Pararhizobium sp. A13: one gene and its partner. The protein of the gene in region 2 interacts with the protein of the main gene of each other region in a pairwise test. Links are inferred from orthologs where the notes say so. Each region holds a gene or a part of one and is shown on either strand. Other genes may lie near its edges. The genes, in order: ligA and leuS.

What was found.
Region 1: the proteins of leuS (region 2) and ligA interact in binary tests that used the Escherichia coli proteins (3 or more experiments, as listed by UniProt). The link is inferred for Pararhizobium sp. A13 from one-to-one orthologs.

What each region holds. Positions count from the first base shown.
Region 1 is NZ_CP149510.1:3,723,065-3,731,979, reverse strand. The notes cover bases 1,838-4,768. They hold ligA (NAD-dependent DNA ligase LigA), read left to right. Parts: upstream 1,838-2,188; coding sequence 2,189-4,348; downstream 4,349-4,768. Other genes in these bases: WI754_RS18325 (EAL domain-containing protein), read right to left, coding at 4,358-4,768; recN (DNA repair protein RecN), read left to right, coding at 1,838-2,004. In the rest of the region: WI754_RS18340 (outer membrane protein assembly factor BamD), read left to right, coding at 1-246; more of recN, read left to right, coding at 331-1,837; more of WI754_RS18325, read right to left, coding at 4,769-6,553; WI754_RS18315 (fumarylacetoacetate hydrolase family protein), read left to right, coding at 7,221-7,976; panC (pantoate--beta-alanine ligase), read left to right, coding at 8,148-8,915. UniProt on the Escherichia coli protein: DNA ligase that catalyzes the formation of phosphodiester linkages between 5'-phosphoryl and 3'-hydroxyl groups in double-stranded DNA using NAD as a coenzyme and as the energy source for the reaction.
Region 2 is NZ_CP149510.1:960,231-969,348, reverse strand. The notes cover bases 2,014-5,147. They hold leuS (leucine--tRNA ligase), read right to left. Parts: upstream 4,842-5,147; coding sequence 2,214-4,841; downstream 2,014-2,213. Other genes in these bases: WI754_RS04580 (YggS family pyridoxal phosphate-dependent enzyme), read left to right, coding at 5,090-5,147; lptE (LPS assembly lipoprotein LptE), read right to left, coding at 2,014-2,227. In the rest of the region: WI754_RS04600 (ParB/RepB/Spo0J family partition protein), read left to right, coding at 1-601; holA (DNA polymerase III subunit delta), read right to left, coding at 661-1,695; more of lptE, read right to left, coding at 1,709-2,013; more of WI754_RS04580, read left to right, coding at 5,148-5,752; WI754_RS04575 (propionyl-CoA synthetase), read left to right, coding at 5,851-7,758; WI754_RS04570 (LysR substrate-binding domain-containing protein), read right to left, coding at 7,755-8,636; WI754_RS04565 (ectoine synthase), read left to right, coding at 8,774-9,118.

The DNA of each region.
Region 1 (8,915 bases), 2.8 Mb from region 2 along the record:
ACCGTGGTCGAACAATATCCGAACACCAACCAGGTGGAAGAAGCCCTGTCGCGGCTTGTCGAAAGCTATTTCGCCATGGGCATCACCAGCGAAGCGCAGACGGCGGCGGCGGTTCTCGGCCACAACTATCCGGATAGCCAGTGGTACGCCGATTCTTACAAGCTCCTGCAGACCGGCGGTCTTGAGCCGCGCGAAAGCGGCAATTCGTGGATTTCGCGCGCGGGCAAGAAGCTTCTGGGCGCTTGATGCATGTCGCCCAGAAGTGCATAGCGGTTTTGGGACAACGACATGCATGAAAACAAAGACCTAGGCGAAGAGATTTGAAACAGGATGCTTTCACAGATTTCGATCCGCGATATCGTCCTGATCGAACGGCTTGATCTGTCCTTCGACGCCGGCTTGTCCGTTCTGACCGGGGAAACCGGTGCCGGAAAATCGATCCTGCTTGACAGTCTCTCGCTCGCGCTCGGTGGTCGCGGTGACGGTTCGCTGGTCCGCCACGGCGGCGACAAGGGGCAGGTGACGGCCGTCTTCGATGTCGGCATGAGCCATCCCGCCCGCATCATGATCCGCGAAAACGGCATCGACGACGACGGCGACCTGATTTTCCGCCGGGTGCAATCGGCTGATGGCCGCACCAAGGCCTATGTCAACGACCAGCCCGTTTCCGTCCAGCTGATGCGCCAGGCAGGGCAGCTGCTCGTCGAAATCCACGGCCAGCACGACGACCGCGCTCTCGTCGATACTCATGCCCACCGCACGTTGCTCGATGCCTTCGGCGGTCTTGCCGACGAGGCGGAGAATGTGGCGGGTCTCCACCGCGTCTGGAAGGATGCCGAGCGTACGCTGAAGAAGCACCGCGAGAAGGTCGAGGAGGCCGCCCGCGAAGCCGACTATTTGCGCTCGTCGGTGGATGAACTGGAGACCCTCTCGCCGCAGGATGGCGAGGAGGACGATCTCGCCGAACGCCGCTCGCGGATGATGAAGGCCGAGCGCATCGCCGTTGATATCAACGAGGCGAGCGAGTTCCTCAACGGCAATGCCTCGCCGGTTCCGCTGATTGCCTCGCTGGTGCGTCGGTTGGAGCGCAAGAGCCATGAGGCGCCGGGGCTTCTCGAAGAGACGGTCGAGTATCTCGACGCGGCGCTCAACCATCTCTCCGATGCGCAGATGGCGATCGAGGCGGCGCTTCGGAAAACCGAATACGATCCGAAGGAACTGGAGCGCGTCGAGGAACGCCTGTTTGCACTCAGGGCCGCCGCCCGCAAATATTCCGTGCCGGTGACGGCGCTTCCCGCTCTCGCCGTCAGGATGATTTCTGACCTTGCCGATCTCGATGCCGGCGAGGAGAAGCTGAAGCAGCTCGACGCGCAGCTTGGCCTCGCCAAGCGCGCCTTTGATGCCGCCGCCGCCGCACTCTCGGCCAAGCGCCACAACACTGCGACGGCGCTTTCCGAGGCCGTCATGGCCGAGCTTCCGGCCTTGAAGCTGGAGCGGGCCCGGTTCATGGTGGAGGTCACCTCCGACCCGGACGCCGCCACGGCAGACGGCATCGATGTGGTCGAGTTCCACGTGCAGACCAACCCGGGGACGCGCCCGGGTCCGATCATGAAAGTGGCTTCGGGCGGCGAGCTCTCGCGCTTCCTTTTGGCGCTGAAGGTGGCGCTTGCCGATCGTGGTTCAGCGCCGACCCTGGTCTTCGATGAAATCGATACCGGCGTCGGTGGCGCCGTGGCGGATGCCATCGGCCAGCGGTTGAAGCGTCTGTCGAAGAACGTGCAGGTGCTCTCCGTGACCCACGCCCCGCAGGTGGCAGCCCGCGCCGCGACGCATCTGCTCATCTCCAAGGGGCCATCGGCGGAAAAATCCGAAGCCATCGCCACCCGCGTCGCCCGCATGGACGACAGGGCCCGCACCGAGGAAATCGCCCGTATGCTCGCCGGCGCCTCCGTGACCGACGAGGCGAGGGCGGCGGCAGTAAGGCTGCTGGCCGGGAACGTGTAGTTTTCACCCTCCCCTTGAGGGGGAGGGTCGGAGCGAAGCTCCGGGGTGGGGTGACTTTCGAGCGGCCCAATGGATCACCCCACCCGCGCGTTCCGCGCGACCTCCCCCTCAAGGGAGGTGGGTTTCAACATCTTCCCATTCCTCGAAATTTCTCTAAAACGACTCCCAAAATAGGGAGTCCAGCATGTCGACCGAATCCGTTGCCGTTGAAGATCTGACGCTCGAAGATGCCGCTGCCGAACTGGAGCGGCTGGCCAAGGCGCTTGCGCATCACGATGCGCTCTATCACGGCAAGGACGCGCCGGAGATTTCGGATGCGGAGTATGACGCGCTGAAGCGGCGCAACGAGGAGATCGAGGCCCGCTTTCCGGAATTGATTCGCACCGACAGCCCGTCGCGGAAAGTTGGGGCGGCACCTTCGGCCATCTTCCAGCAGATCACCCATGCCCGGCCGATGCTGTCGCTCGACAACGTGTTTTCCGACGAGGACGTGCGGGATTTCATTTCCAGCGTCTACCGCTTCCTCGGCCTCCTGCCGGACAATTCCATTGCCTTCACCGCGGAGCCGAAGATCGATGGCCTTTCCATGTCCTTGCGCTACGAGAACGGCAAGCTCGTCAGTGCCGCCACGCGCGGCGATGGCACGACCGGCGAAAATGTCACCGCCAACATCCGCACCATCAAGGAAATCCCGCAGACGCTTCCGTCCGATGCCCCCGCTGTCGTCGAGGTGCGCGGCGAGGTCTATATGGCCAAGAGCGATTTCCAGGCACTCAACGAGCAGATGGCGGCGGAGGGCAAGCAGACCTACGTCAATCCGCGCAATACGGCGGCGGGGTCGTTGCGCCAGCTCGACCCGACGATCACGGCCAGCCGCAAGCTGAAGTTCTTCGCCTATGCATGGGGCGAGATATCGGACATGCCGGCTGACACCCAGTTCGGCATGGTCGAGGTGTTCAAACGCTGGGGCTTTCCGGTCAATCCACTGATGCAGCGCCTGTCGTCGATCGAGGCGATCCTCGACCATTACAACGGCATCGGCCTCAAACGTCCCGATCTCGACTACGATATAGACGGCGTCGTCTACAAGGTCGACCGGCTCGATCTGCAGCAGCGCCTCGGCTTCCGCTCGCGCTCGCCGCGCTGGGCGACGGCCCACAAGTTCCCGGCCGAACAGGCCTTCACGACGGTCGAGAACATCGACATCCAGGTTGGCCGCACGGGGGCACTGACGCCGGTCGCGCGGCTGACGCCGGTGACGGTCGGCGGCGTGGTCGTCACCAACGCGACGCTGCACAATGCCGACTATATCGAAGGCATCGGCAACAGCGGTGAGCGCATCCGCGAAGAGGAGCATGATATCCGCATAGGCGACACGGTGATCGTCCAGCGCGCCGGCGATGTCATTCCGCAAGTTCTCGATGTCGTTATGGAAAAGCGCCCGCCAACCGCCGAGCGCTATCAGTTCCCCAAGATCTGCCCCGTCTGCGGCAGCCATGCGGTGCGCGAAAGGAACGAGAAGACCGGCAAGCTCGATTCGGTGACCCGCTGCACCGGAGGCTTCGTCTGCCGCGCCCAGGCCGTCGAGCATCTCAAGCACTTCGTCTCCCGCAATGCTTTCGACATCGAGGGGCTGGGCTCCAAGCAGATCGATTTCTTCTTCGAGGCGGAGGATCCGGCCCTGTCGATCAAGACGGCACCGGACATCTTCACGCTGGAGAAGCGGCAAAGCGAGTCGCCGCTCACCAAGCTCGAAAACATCGACGGTTTCGGCAAGGTCAGCGTCCGCAAGCTCTATGACGCGATCAATGACCGGCGGCAGGTGGCCCTCCATCGGCTGATCTATGCGCTCGGCATCCGCCACGTCGGCGAGACGATGGCAAAGCTCCTCGCGCGGTCCTACGGCAGCTACGCCGCCTTTTCCGAGGCGATGAAGGCCGCCGCGGATACGACGTCGGAAGCCTGGAGCGATCTCAACACAATCGACGGCATCGGCGAGGTTGTCGCCCGGGCGATCGTCGAGTTCTACAAGGAGCCGCGCAACATCGATGTCGTGTCGCGACTGCTCGAACAGGTCACACCGCTTGACGCGGAAGCGCCCGTTTCGAATTCGAGCCCGGTTGCCGGCAAGACCGTCGTCTTCACCGGATCGCTGGAAAAGATGACGCGCGACGAGGCGAAGGCGATGGCGGAACGGCTGGGAGCCAAGGTTGCCGGTTCCGTGTCGAAGAAGACCGACCTGCTCGTGGCCGGCCCCGGCGCCGGTTCCAAGCTTGAAAAAGCCCGCGAACTCGGTGTCGAAACCACAGATGAAGACGGCTGGTTTGCCCTGATCGGTGGGTAACCGTCGTCGCTAGGCTGTCCGCTTCGCACATTGATCGGCGGACGAGGCCGCCAACAGCATCTCGGCCTCGTCGGCGGGCAGCGCCTTTCCGTATCGGTAGCCCTGGCCGGCCTTGCAGCCGAGCAGCCGAAGCGCGATTTCCTGTTCTTCCGTCTCGATACCTTCGGCGATGGTTTTCAGTCCGAGCTCGTTGCCCATCATCAATAGGGCCCGGGTGATGGCGGCGTCATGCGGATTTGAAAGCAAGTCGCCGATGAAACTCCGGTCGATCTTGAGCGTCGTCAGCGGGAAGCGTTGCAGGGAACTCAGCGATGCGTAGCCCGTGCCGAAATCATCGAAAGCGATGTCGACGCCGAGTTCGCGCAGCGTGCGCATGGCTGCAAAGGCATGATCTTCGTTGAGCAGCGCAATTGTTTCCGTCACCTCGAGGCCGAGCGCCGAAGGATGAAGCCGGTGTGCGGCAAGCGCATCGACGACATGCTGAACAAGCGTGCCGGCGCGATATTGGGCAGCGAAGAGGTTGACGCTGACCTTGATCGGGGGAAGGCCTTTCGCCTGCCATGCCGCCGCCTGCCGGCAGGCCTCGTCGAGGACCCACCAGCCAACCGGCAGGGCGAGCGAGCTCGATTCCAGCGCCGCGAGGAATGCGCCTGGAAACAACAATCCGCGCTCGGGATGCTGCCAGCGGATCAGTGCCTCAATGCCGAAGACATGGCCGGTGTCGAGGGAGACCTGCGGCTGATAATGCAGCACCAATTCGCCGTTCTGCAGCGCGCGCAACAGCTCATCCTGGGTGGCCCGTCGAGCGAGCGAATCACTGCGCATCTCAGGATCGAACATCAGCATAGTGCTGCCACCGGCCTGCTTTGCCCTGTAGAGCGCAAAATCGGCGCTGGCGAGCAGCTCTTCGGCGTCCTCGCCATGGTCCGGGGCAAGAGCGAGGCCGATGCTCACAGCCAGTTGAAACACGTGTCCGCCAACCTCGAAAGGCGATTCGAAAGCCGAGAGAACGGCACCGATCGACGCGAGGGCCTGTGTTGCTTGGGTGTCCTTCGGCAGGAGGATCGCAAACTCGTCGCCGCCGAAGCGGGCAACTGTGGCACCGGCGGGCAGGACCGCCGGCAGGCGTACCGCAACGGCCTGCAGCAGCGCGTCCCCGACCGCATGGCCAAGACTGTCATTGACATCCTTGAAGCCGTCGAGATCGACCAAGGCGACGGTCGCGCCATGATTTGCGGACAGCACGTCCTGAAGCAGGCTTTCAAAACTGTTGCGGTTGCTGAGCCCGGTCAGCGTATCCTGGTTTGCCATTCTGAGCAGCCGCGCATCCCGCTCCCGGCGTTCCGAGATATCGCGAATGATTGCTCCCATACCGACGCCGCGCTCGTCATTCCAGAGCGAAAGCGAAATCTCGATCGGTACTTCGCTTTCATCGCGCTTGCGTGCCACGACTTCCACAGTCTTGCCGATCAGTCTTGTGCTGCCCCCCGCCAGAACCCGCGCCAACCCGGCATTGTGGGCGCCGCGAAGGCGATCGGGAATGATGATGTCGATGGGTTGGCCGAGCATTTCCCCCCGTTCATAACCGAACAGGCGTAGCGCCGCCCTATTGACGAATTCGATGCGGCCGCCGGCGTTGATCGAAAAGAAGGCCAGTTCGGTCGCGTTGGAAAAATTGAGGACCGTCGAGCGAACGATCTCTTCCTGGCGCAGGTGCATCTGCTCCATCACCAGGCTTGCAAGGTGTTTTAGCACCTGTTGTTGCTGCGCGTCGAACCGGCGGCGCGGTGCGGTATCGGCGATGCATAGCGCGCCGATACGAAAGCCGTCCCTGGTGACAAGGGGCGCGCCGGCATAGAAACGGACGAAGGGTGCTCCAATTACCTGCGGGTTCTCTGTAAAACGAGGGTCGGCATGCGCGTCGGGGATGACAAACGTGTCATCGCTCTCAATCGTGTGGGTGCAGAAGGAGACGGAGCGAGCGATATCGGGATGACCGGCGCCGACGATGGCCTTGAAGCGCTGGAGATCCTTCTCGATCAGCGTGATGAACGCCATCGGGGCTTCAAAGAGATCGGCGGCAAGTTGCGCGACCGCGTCGAACCGCCGCTCCGGCGCGGTTCCGGCGATCCAGAGGCCAGAAAGCGCCTCCAAACGGCCGCGCTCGATATCATCGATCCGATCCTCGTCGGGCTCTTCGTGCATGCCCATTCCAAATCCCAGCGTTCGGTTCAACGGCAAAGGCTGCAACTGGCAGCAGCCCGATATCAACCGAGCCGTGACCAATTTGCGCCTCAGACTAGTGAAAAGCGGTTATCAACTGCTGAAGAAATTGCGCTTGATTTAAGGATGACACGCACCGCGTGTATTATTGTGCGCCATTGGAAGAGGGAGCCGGATAATGACGGCTTCAACCGAGGCTGCCGGCGAACCGTTCGAGGCGGCCGCCTTCGAGATGGGCGAGAGCATCCGGAACCGAGACGATGGTGATAGCCGCATCTGGTGTCCGGTGACTCGACGGAAGAGGGTGGCCGTCGCGTGCTGTTCTATTCGGGTGATGACGCTGCGGCGAAGGCCGATGTCGCCGCCCTGATCGAAAACCTTGGTTTCTTCGGCATCGATCTCGGCGCGCTCGCCATCGGCGGCAAGCTCGTCCAGTTTCCCGGCGGCCCGCTGCCCGCGCTCAACCTCGTCAAGTCCGGCTGACTGCGATGTCCAGACGGCAATGTGCGATGAGAGCGCATTGCCGTCTGGATTTTCCTTCTCAACCGATGGCGCAAATTCGACGCGACACCCGCCGACAAATAGTGTCCTATGGGTGCAGGCGACCGCAGAGCCGCCGTTTTTGAACGGAACCGAGGAACACCCATCCATGAAGCTTGCTACCTTGAAGGATTCGACCCGTGACGGAAAACTCGTCGTGGTATCGCGGGATCTCACGCGCTGCTCGGAAGTCGGCCACATCGCCCGCACGCTGCAGGCGGCGTTGGACGACTGGGCCCATGTCGCCCCGCGCCTTGCGCAGGTCGCCATCGGTATAGAAACCGGCTCGCAGCCGACCATGCGGTTTCACGAGAATGATGCGGCTTCGCCGTTGCCGCGCGCCTTCTTCTGGGCCGGCGGCTCCGGCGGTTTTTCCGGACCACGGGATTCTATTTCACTTGCGGATGGTGCATCCGATATCACTGTAACCGCGCAGGTCGCTGTCATCACCGATGATGTCGAGGCGCAGGCAGCCAGCGCCGATGCAAAAGACGCTGTTCTTCTCATCCTGCTCGCCAGCGATGTTTCGGTTGGCAATGCGCCGGCGGCGGCGGCGTTTTCTCCTGTCGCCGTCACGCCTGACGAGCTGGGTGAGGGCTGGAATACCGGCGACCTGGCACTGCTCGTCCGTCGCAACGGCAAGGCCCTCGATGGCGGTGAGGTCGGCAGGAAGGAGGCGGCGGACATCGTCGCCAAAACCGCAGCGACTCGCGCATTGGTGGCCGGCAGCATCGTCGGCACAGGTCTCTGCAAGGCATCCTGCGCCCTTTCCGTCGGTGATACCCTTCGCATCGAGATGAATGATCGGACGGGACATTCCATCTTCGGTGCAATCGAGCAGACGGTGGAAATGCGCGGCAAATGATTGTCCCGGCACGCCGGGAACCGATTTCCCGGCAGGCAATTCTTGAATTGTCTTTTTGCACTGCACACGTTAGGGAAATCGCGCCGGATTTTGCGGGGAACCTCGTGAAGTCCGGCAGGAGCCGGCCGCCACGCCTAAGGCGGCAGCCTTGACGGATTGGAGGATCCCGGGATGGAAACGATCACCAGCATTGCAGACCTGCGCGCGCGCCTGGCGGACCATCGCCGGGCCGGAAAGACCATCGGGCTGGTGCCGACCATGGGCTATCTGCATGTCGGCCATATGGAACTGGTCAGCCGCGCGAGGGCGGCGAACGACATCGTCGTCGTCAGCCTCTTCGTCAACCCGCTGCAGTTTGGGGTTAACGAGGACCTCGCGAAATATCCGCGTGATCTCGCCCGCGATCAGGCGATGCTCATTAAAGGTGGCGCCGATTTCCTCTTCGCGCCCGGCGTCTCCGACATGTATCCGCAACCGATGGAAACGGTGGTCGATGTGCCCACACTCGGCAGCGAACTCGAAGGCTCTGTCCGGCCCGGCCATTTCGCCGGTGTCGCCACGGTCGTTACCAAGCTCTTCAACATCGTCCAGCCGGACCGTGCCTATTTCGGCGAGAAGGATTTTCAGCAGCTGCAGATCATTCGCCGCATGGTCGAGGATCTGGCACAGCCGGTCGAGGTCATTGGCGTTACCACCGTGCGCGAAGCCGATGGGCTCGCCTGCTCGTCGCGCAACGTCTACCTGACGCCAGCGGAACGTGCTGCCGCCGCGATCGTGCCCAAGGCGCTCGACGAGGCCGAAAGGCTGATTGCAGGGGGGCTGACGGATGTCGCCGCACTCGAAAAGGCAGTCACGGATTTCATCGCTTCGGAGCCTCTGGCAAGGCCGGAAGTGGTTGCCTTTCGCGATCCGGAAACACTGCATACCGTGACGGAAATC
Region 2 (9,118 bases):
GCGCGCGGCCCAACTCGCCGGCTTCACCGATATTCCGGTGATCGTCCGCGATGTGGATGATCGGACGGCGCTGGAGATCGCGATTGTCGAAAACGTCCAACGATCCGACCTCAATCCACTCGAAGAGGCCCTCGGCTACGATCAGCTGATCGCCGAGCACGGCTATACCCAGAATGATCTCGGCGAAATCATTGGCAAGAGCCGCAGCCATGTCGCCAACAGTCTTCGTTTGCTGAAGCTGCCGGAACCTGTTCGCGATATGCTGTCTTCCGGCACTCTTTCGGCTGGTCACGCGCGGGCGCTCATCCCGACGTCCGACCCGGTCGGCCTGGCGCGTTCGATTGTCGCGAAAGGTATGTCGGTGCGAGATGCGGAACGGCTGGCGCAGAACGATATCCGCGCGCAGAACGACCCCAACTACGGCAAACCTTCCCATAAGGAAGAAAAGGACGCCGACACCCTGGCGCTGGAGAGAACGCTTTCCGATAGCCTCGGGCTCGACGTGACCGTCAATCACAAAGCAAGCGGTGGCCAGTTGCGCATCTCCTACAAAACGCTCGATCAGCTGGAGGAAATCTGCCGGTTGCTTGAGCGGCGCTAGTATTGTTTCGGTTCCGAAACGTCTCTGGAATCGGATTATAGATCAAACTGATAAGTAAATTATCGGCGCGCCGACTGCAAGGTGATGGCCAGCAGCGTCTGCATAGCGATACTTTCTTCCAGGCTTTGCCGGGCGCGGCTTTGGAAAATCGCCGTTTGCAGTCGGCCGAGTTCCCGGCGGATCGCGGGTAAAGTCCAGGTCTTCAGCGCCGCCTCGACAAGCGGCTTGCGGCGGAAATGGATGTGACGGCCCATTGTCGCAACAATCTGGGCGGGTTGCTGGCGCTTGTCGTCCATCTCCGCCCGCATCAAGTCGAGAAGCTGAAACTGCCTCAGGCAGGCCTGGAGCACGAGAAAGATTGCCGTCTTGGAGGCCGTTATCTTGCGAATGGCATGCTGGAGGCCGTCGACATCGCCCTTGAGGACGGCATCGATCGCATCATCGACCGAAACGCCGCTGGCGTCGCCGACGATCTCGGACACATGCCCCTCCTCGATCATGCCCAAGCCGCGGCAGTAGAGCGCCAGCTTACGGATCTCGTTGCGGGAGGCGATGCGATCGCCGCCCAGCGCTTCATTCAGCCGTTCCCGCGCCGCCGGCGTGATCCGCAGGCCTTCCTGGCCCAGTTCCTGGTCGATCAGGCTATTCAATGCACGCGCGTCGTCGCTGTAACAGGCAACGGAGATGACCGAACGTGCGGTTTCGCCGATCTTTCGGACGCCAGTCCCCTTCTTGAGGTCGCCAGCCTCGATGATGACATAACTGCCGTCGGGGGGCTGCTGCGACAATGCGGAAAAACTATCGACAAGCGTTTTTTCCGTGCCGGCGGCACGGATCCAGACAAGCTTTTCACCACCAAAGAGGCCGATCGTATTGACCTCGTCCAGCAAGCGGCCGGGGCTTTGCTGCAGGTCCGAGCCGTCGAGCTTGATCAGGGAGAAGGGGTCGTCCAGCGCCACGCCGCTTTTTGCCGCGATCTGGCCAGCGCGTTCGGAAACAAGGCCTCGATCCGGCCCGTAGACGAGATAAAGCCTGTTGTCCTTGAGCGGTCGCTGGAGAAACCCATCGAATTCATGCGACTTGATTTCGGTCATGTCGCCACCTTGATCAGCGGCCGAGCGCCGCCGCTATGTCCGCGCGGATGATTTCGGCCAGTTCCTTGGCTGCGCGCTTCTCAGCGTCGCGCGTGGCGCGAACCTTGGCGAATTCCTGCTCGGGAAAGTCGACGAGTGCAACGGCACTGCGATTTCCGGAACGGACGGTTTCGCCGCTATCGGCGCGCGTCAGGTTGTAGTCGGCTCTGACGATGACGCGGCCTGCACCTGCGGTGTCGGATTCCTGGTTGTAGAGTACACCCATGACCTCGCTGGTGACATTCAGGGCCATCCTGTATTCCGGGTTGGCCGGCTCACCAGCGCCGCCTGATGTCAGAAACACAAGCGCGTTGCGGACTTCCTGCTCGACGCGGTCGTCGGCATCGGAAATCTCGATCGAGGCAAGCGCCCTTGCCGGCTTTCCCTGCGGCCCCTCCGAATACAGCGGCTTCACCTGGCAACCCGCCAGGGCCACGAAGGTGCCGATTGCCAGAAGTTGCGCGTATCTTTGAGCTCTTTCAGACAACGACATTCACAATCCTCTGGGGCACGACGATGATTTTCTTCGGGCTTTGGCCGTTCAATGCGGCCTTGACGGGGTCGAGGGCAAGCACGGCGCTCTCAATGGCAGTCTGATCTGCATCGCGCGCGATTGTCAAATCGCCGCGCTTCTTGCCGTTGATCTGGACCGGCATGGTCACTTCATTCTCGGCGACCAGCGCCTCGCTGTAGACCGGCCACGCCGTCTGCGCCACCAGACCTGTACCGCCGATTTCCTGCCAGCACTGCTCGGCAAGATGCGGCATCATCGGCGCGACCAGGTTGATCAGGATAGCAGTCGCGTCCTTGACGGCAGCGATGGTCGCAGTATCGGCGTTCCCTTCGGCTACCTGCGTCAGGGGATTTGCGAGCGCATTCACCAGCTCGTAGAGGCGTGCCACGGCCTTGTTGAAGGCCAGCTTGTCATAGTCCGCCTGGACGGCCTTGAGCGTCTTGTGGGCGAACTGCGAGATCACCAAGGCAGAGCCGCTGGAAGCGGGCTTTGCCACGATGGCCTTTAGCGCGCTGGATGCTTCCGAGACCAGCCGCCACAGGCGCTGCACGAAGCGGTGAGCGCCTTCGACTCCGGCCTCCGACCAGATGACGTCGCGATCCGGCGGGGAATCCGACAGGACGAAGAAGCGGGCCGTGTCGGCGCCGTAGGAAGCGATGATGTCGTCGGGATCAACGACATTCTTCTTCGATTTCGACATCTTCTCGATCGAGCCAATGGTGATCGGTTCGCCGGTTTCGATCAGCGTCGCCTGGCGTTTGCCGTCGACTTCCTCGATCTCAATTTCAGCCGGTGTGATCCACTCACGCTGAGCGCCCTCGCCGCGGCTATAGGTCTCGTGCACGACCATGCCTTGGGTGAAGAGGCCCTTGAATGGCTCATCGAGACCGGCATGGCCGGTCGCCTTCATTGCCCGGGTAAAGAACCGCGAATAGAGCAGGTGCAAAATCGCATGCTCGATGCCGCCGATATACTGGTCGACCGGCAGCCAGCGGTCGACGACTGCCGGATTGGTCGGATTGCTCTCCCATGGCGCGGTAAAGCGGGCGAAATACCACGACGAATCGACGAAGGTATCCATCGTATCGGTCTCGCGCCGCGCATCCCTGCCGCATTGCGGGCAGGAGACGTGCCGCCAGGTCGGATGGCGGTCGAGCGGATTGCCCGGCTTGTCGAAGGTCACATCGTCGGGCAGTTTTACCGGCAGATCAGCCTTCGGTACGGGAAGAACGCCGCAGTCGTCGCAATGGATGACCGGGATCGGGCAGCCCCAGTAGCGCTGGCGCGAGATGCCCCAGTCGCGCAGGCGGAAGTTGACCTTGCGCTCGGCCTGCGGTTCGCCGCCGATCTTCGTGTTCTCCAGCGTCGAAGCGACCTTCTCGAAGGCCTCTTCGATCGAAAGGCCGTCGAGGAAGCGCGAATTGATCATCACGCCCTCGCCGCCGTAGGCCTCGTCGTCTATCGCGAAACTTGCCGCGTCGCCATCCTTCGGCATGACGACGGCAACGACCGGCAGGCCGTATTTGCGGGCGAAGTCGAGGTCACGCTGATCGCCGGAGGGGCAGCCGAAAATGGCGCCGGTGCCGTAGTCCATCAGGACGAAATTGGCGACATAGACCGGCAGCTCCCAGCTCGGATCAAGCGGATGCCTGACCCGGATGCCGGTGTCCATGCCCTTCTTCTCAGCCGTTTCGAGTGCGGCCAGCGACGTGCCGGCGCGGCGGCATTCGTCGCAGAAAGCCTCGATCTCGGCGTTCGCGGCAGCGGACTGCTGTGCCAGCGGGTGATCGGCGGCAATTGCCAGGAAGGAGGCGCCAAACAGCGTGTCCGGCCGCGTCGTGTAGACGGTCACTTCGGATGCGTCAGCGCCTGTATCCGGAACAATTTCCCAGCGGATCGTAAGGCCTTCGGAACGGCCGATCCAGTTCTTCTGCATCAGCCGGACCTTTTCCGGCCATTGGTCGAGCGTATCCAGCGAATCAAGCAGATCCTGGCTGAAATCGGTGATGCGGAAGAACCATTGTGTCAGTTCGCGTTGTTCCACCAAGGCGCCGGAACGCCAGCCGCGGCCATCGATCACCTGCTCGTTGGCGAGAACAGTGTTGTCGACCGGATCCCAATTGACCTTCGATTGCTTGCGATAGACGAGACCTTTTTCCAGGAAATCCAGAAACAGGTGCTGCTGTTGCTGGTAATAATCGACATCGCAGGTGGCAAACTCACGCGACCAGTCGAGCGACAGGCCCATCACCTTCAGCTGCGCCTTCATTGAAGCGATGTTCTGGTAGGTCCACGACGCCGGATGCACGCCGCGTTCCATGGCGGCGTTTTCCGCCGGCATGCCGAAGGCATCCCAGCCCATCGGATGCAGCACATTGTACCCACGGGCGCGCTTGTAGCGGGCAACGACGTCGCCCATCGCGTAGTTACGCACATGGCCCATATGGATGCGGCCCGACGGATAGGGAAACATCTCGAGCACGTAGTATTTTTCGCGCGGATCGTCGTTGTCGGTGGTGAAGACGTTTTTCTGATCCCATTCCTGTTGCCAGCGGGGTTCAGCATCGCGCGGATTGTAACGTTCGGTAGCCATATGATCGATGTTCCGGAAATTTGGGCAAGGGGAAATCATCCCCTGAGATATTTGGCGTGACCTTCACCATGAAACAAGCGTAGCGTCAAGTTTTGGAAGGCTTTGCGGGCAAAACTTTGAGCCATTCGGCCAGTCGGCGGCGATAACGCCTTGGCATCCGCGCCATGTTTGACTATTGCGCCAAAAGGCTGGCTTTCCGAAGTATGGAAGGCCGGCGCGGTCGATGGATTCTGGTGGAGACGGTGGCAATGAGCGTGGAAGAACGGTTGAACGATGTCCTGAGCCGGATTCGCAACGCAGAAGGCGGTGCGAACCGGGCATCTGGTTCCGTTTCGCTGGTTGCCGTTTCGAAGACGTTCGACGCTGAGGTGATCCGCCCGGTGATTGACGCCGGACAGCGGATCTTTGGCGAAAACCGGGTGCAGGAAGCGCAGGGTAAATGGCCGGCGCTTCGCGCGGCGGGGACCTCCGATATCGAGCTTCATCTGATTGGCCCGCTGCAATCCAACAAGGCGGCCGATGCGGTTGCCCTCTTCGACGTCATCGAGACCATCGACCGGGAGAAGATTGCCAGAGCTGTCGCGGCTGAGATTGTGCGCCAAGACAAGCCCGTTCGCCTCTACGTCCAGGTCAATACGGGCCTCGAGCCGCAAAAAGCCGGCATCGCGCCGGACGAAACCATTGCCTTCGTCGCGCTGTGCCGGGAGACGATCGGCATTCCGATCGAGGGCCTGATGTGCATTCCGCCGGCGGATGAGAATCCCGGGACGCATTTCGCCCTGCTCGCCAAGCTCGCGGCGCGTTGCGGGCTGACAAAGCTGTCCATGGGCATGTCGGGCGATTTCGAGGTTGCCGTCCAGTTCGGCGCGACCAGCGTCCGCGTCGGCTCGGCGATCTTCGGCACACGTTGATCTAATGCTTTCGTCCGGCTTCTCGCCCCTTCCGCAATCTCCTAATGTTTCCACTTGGAGGCCGGTTGACCCCGGTTTTGGGAGTGGAGGAGACGGAGATGGCGAGCAGCTATTCCGACGTGTACGACGCGTGGAAGCAGGATTCGCAAGCGTTCTGGGCGAAGGCCGCAAAGGATATCGATTGGTTCCGGCCGCCGCAGCGCGTTTTCGATCCGGACCGGGGCGTCTACGGCCATTGGTTTAGTAGTGGCGAGACAAATACCTGCTTCAATTGTCTGGATCGCCAGGTCGCTTCGGGTCGCGCGGATCAGAATGCGCTGATCTACGACAGTCCGGTTACCGGTACGGTCGAACATTGGACCTATGGCGCCATGCTGGAAGAGGTCGTCGCGCTTGCCTGCGTCTATCGTGACCTCGGCGTAAAGAAGGGTGACCGGATCATCATCTATATGCCGATGATCCCGCAGGCGGCCTTTGCCATGTTGGCGGCCACCCGCATCGGTGCCGTGCACTCCGTCGTCTTCGGCGGGTTTGCGGCAAACGAGCTTGCCACGCGCATAAGCGACAGCGCGGCAAAGCTGATCGTTTCTGCCAGTTGCGGGATCGAAGGCGGCCGCACCATTGCCTACAAACCTCTTCTCGACGCCGCGATCGAGATCAGCGCGCACAAACCGGATCGCTGCCTCGTCTATCAGCGGAAGGAGCTTCAGGCAGAGCTCCATCCAGATCGGGATATCGATTTTGCTTCGGCCGTCAGCGAGGCGAAGCGGGTTGGAAACGATCTGGGCTGCACGCCGGTTCTGGCCACCGATCCTCTTTACGTCCTCTACACGTCCGGAACGACCGGGCAGCCCAAGGGCGTGGTGCGCGACAATGGCGGTCATATGGTTGCGCTCCGATGGTCTATGGAGAACTTCTTTGGAGTGAAGCCGGGGGAGGTCTTCTGGGCAGCATCGGATATCGGCTGGGTCGTCGGCCATTCCTATATTGTCTATGGGCCCCTGCTCAACGGCAGCACGTCGGTGCTCTACGAGGGGAAACCGGTCGGCACGCCCGATGCGGGCGCTTACTGGCGGGTCATCGAGCAACACGGCGTCACCAAGCTGTTCACCGCGCCGACGGCTTTCCGTGCCATCCGCAAGGAGGACCCGCAGGGAGAGCTGATCCGCCGGCATGACATTTCATCCCTGCGAGCCCTCTTTCTTGCCGGCGAGCGGGCCGATCCAGATACGGTTGCCTGGGCGGAGGCGAAGCTTGGGGTCCCCGTCATCGACAATTGGTGGCAGACGGAAACCGGTTGGCCGGTGGCCGGAAATCCTCTCGGCCTCGGCCTCCTGCCGGTCAAATATGGGTCCGCGGCAGTGCCCCTGCCCGGTTATGACGTCCAGATCCTGGACGATGCCGGACATTCGGTCAGCGTCGGAACCCTCGGCAATGTCGTGATCAAGCTGCCGCTGCCACCGGGCTGCCTGCCGACGTTCTGGAATGCCGACGAGCGTTTTCGCGAAAGCTGCCTCTCCGAATTCCCGGGTTACTACCGCACGGCAGATGCCGGCTATATCGATGACGACGGCTATATCTTCATCATGTCGCGCACCGACGACATCATCAATGTGGCCGGTCACCGCCTGTCGACAGGGGCGATGGAAGAGATCTGCGCCAGCCATGCGGATGTCGCCGAATGCGCAGTGATCGGCGTCGCCGATGCGATCAAGGGCCAGGTCCCGGCCGGGTTCCTCGTCATCAATGCCGATGTTTCCCGTGAAACAGCCGAAATCGAAAGGGAAGTCGTTGCCCTGGTGCGCGAACGTCTCGGGCCCGTCGCTGCGTTCAAGACAGCAATCTGCGTCAAGCGCCTACCAAAGACCCGCTCTGGAAAAATTCTGCGCGGCACGATGCAGAAGATCGCCGATCGCGAAAGCTGGAAGATGCCGGCGACGATCGACGACCCCGCCGTGCTGGAGGAAATTTCCGCGGCGCTGAAGTCACGCGGCCTAGGTGGTTAGCCGGATTCACGAAAACTGCCCGCCAGACCGCAAAACCAGTCGCGGAATTTTCCGGCTGCCACGCTTGCCGGCCTCGCGGTGACCAGAAAATAGCTTTCGTCCGTCAAGGTCTCGATATCGGAGAGAATGACGAGGTCGCCATTGTCGAGTTCGCGGCGAAATACCTCGGTCGGGCAGAGCGCGATGCCGTGTCCGGCGATAACGGCTGTGGCCAGCAGATTGAAGTCCTGGAACACCGGGCCGCGCAACGGTCCGTCCATTTGCAATCCCGCCTTCCTGCACCACTTCAGCCAGCGATCCGGCGTCTCGTCATGCAGGAGATCGGCGGCGGCGATCGCCTCTGCAGTCTCGGGCATGCCCCGCCGCGCGAGGTAAGCCGGGCTGACAACGGGCCGGTTGGCACGGGAAAACAACCAGGTGCTTTCTCGCGTCTCGCTCCGGTCTTCGCCCAGCGTGATCAGGACGTCGCAGTCCCCCTCCCGAAACCGTTGCTCGCCCATCGCATAGACGACGCGCACGTTGATGTCCGGATTAGGCTTAAGAAAATCCGGAAGGGCCGGAATGAGCCAGCGCGTGGCGATCGAGGCGATGCAGGCGACCGTGAGTTCGCCCGTCGCCTTCATACGGAAAGCGCGCGTTTCCGCTTCTATCCGCGCCAGCGATACCGAGAGCGTCTGTGCCAGAGCGGTCGCGTCGGGCACGAGCCGGACGGTGCGCTTTTCGCGCAGGAAAAGCGGCCGGCCGAACCAGTCTTCCAGCAGACGGATCTGATGGCTGACCGCGGCGTGGGTGACATGCAGCTCGTCGGCGGCGCGGGAAAAGCTGTTGAGCCGTGCCGCGGCCTCAAAGACGCGCAGTGCGCTGAGCGAAGGCATCATAGTCAAGTTTTCCTCACCGAAACGACGAGAAAGCATCATTTGTCGTGAGCGAAAATGCAAGCGATACAGGACATCAGAGAAGGATTTTGAATCCCTTCAACTCTTATCGACAAATTTTACTGAAGAAGGCAAAAGCTATGTTCGTGCGCAATCTGAAGCAGATCGAAGAAACTCCGCATTTCGTCGAATGGGGAAGCGGCACCAGTCACCGCCTCCTGACCGAGCGCGACGGCATGGGCTTCACGGTCTGCCACACGGTCGTGCGCGCCAACACCACCTCGCTGCTCGAATATCGAAACCATCTCGAGGCCTGCTATTGCATTGCCGGCACCGGAGAAGTCGAGGACATGGCGGGCAATGTCTTTCCGATCGCGCCGGGGGATATCTACGTTCTCGACAAGAATGACAAACACTATCTGCGTGGCGGCCGCGACGAAGACCTGATCCTTGTCAGCATCTTCAATCCGCCGCTCAAGGGGACG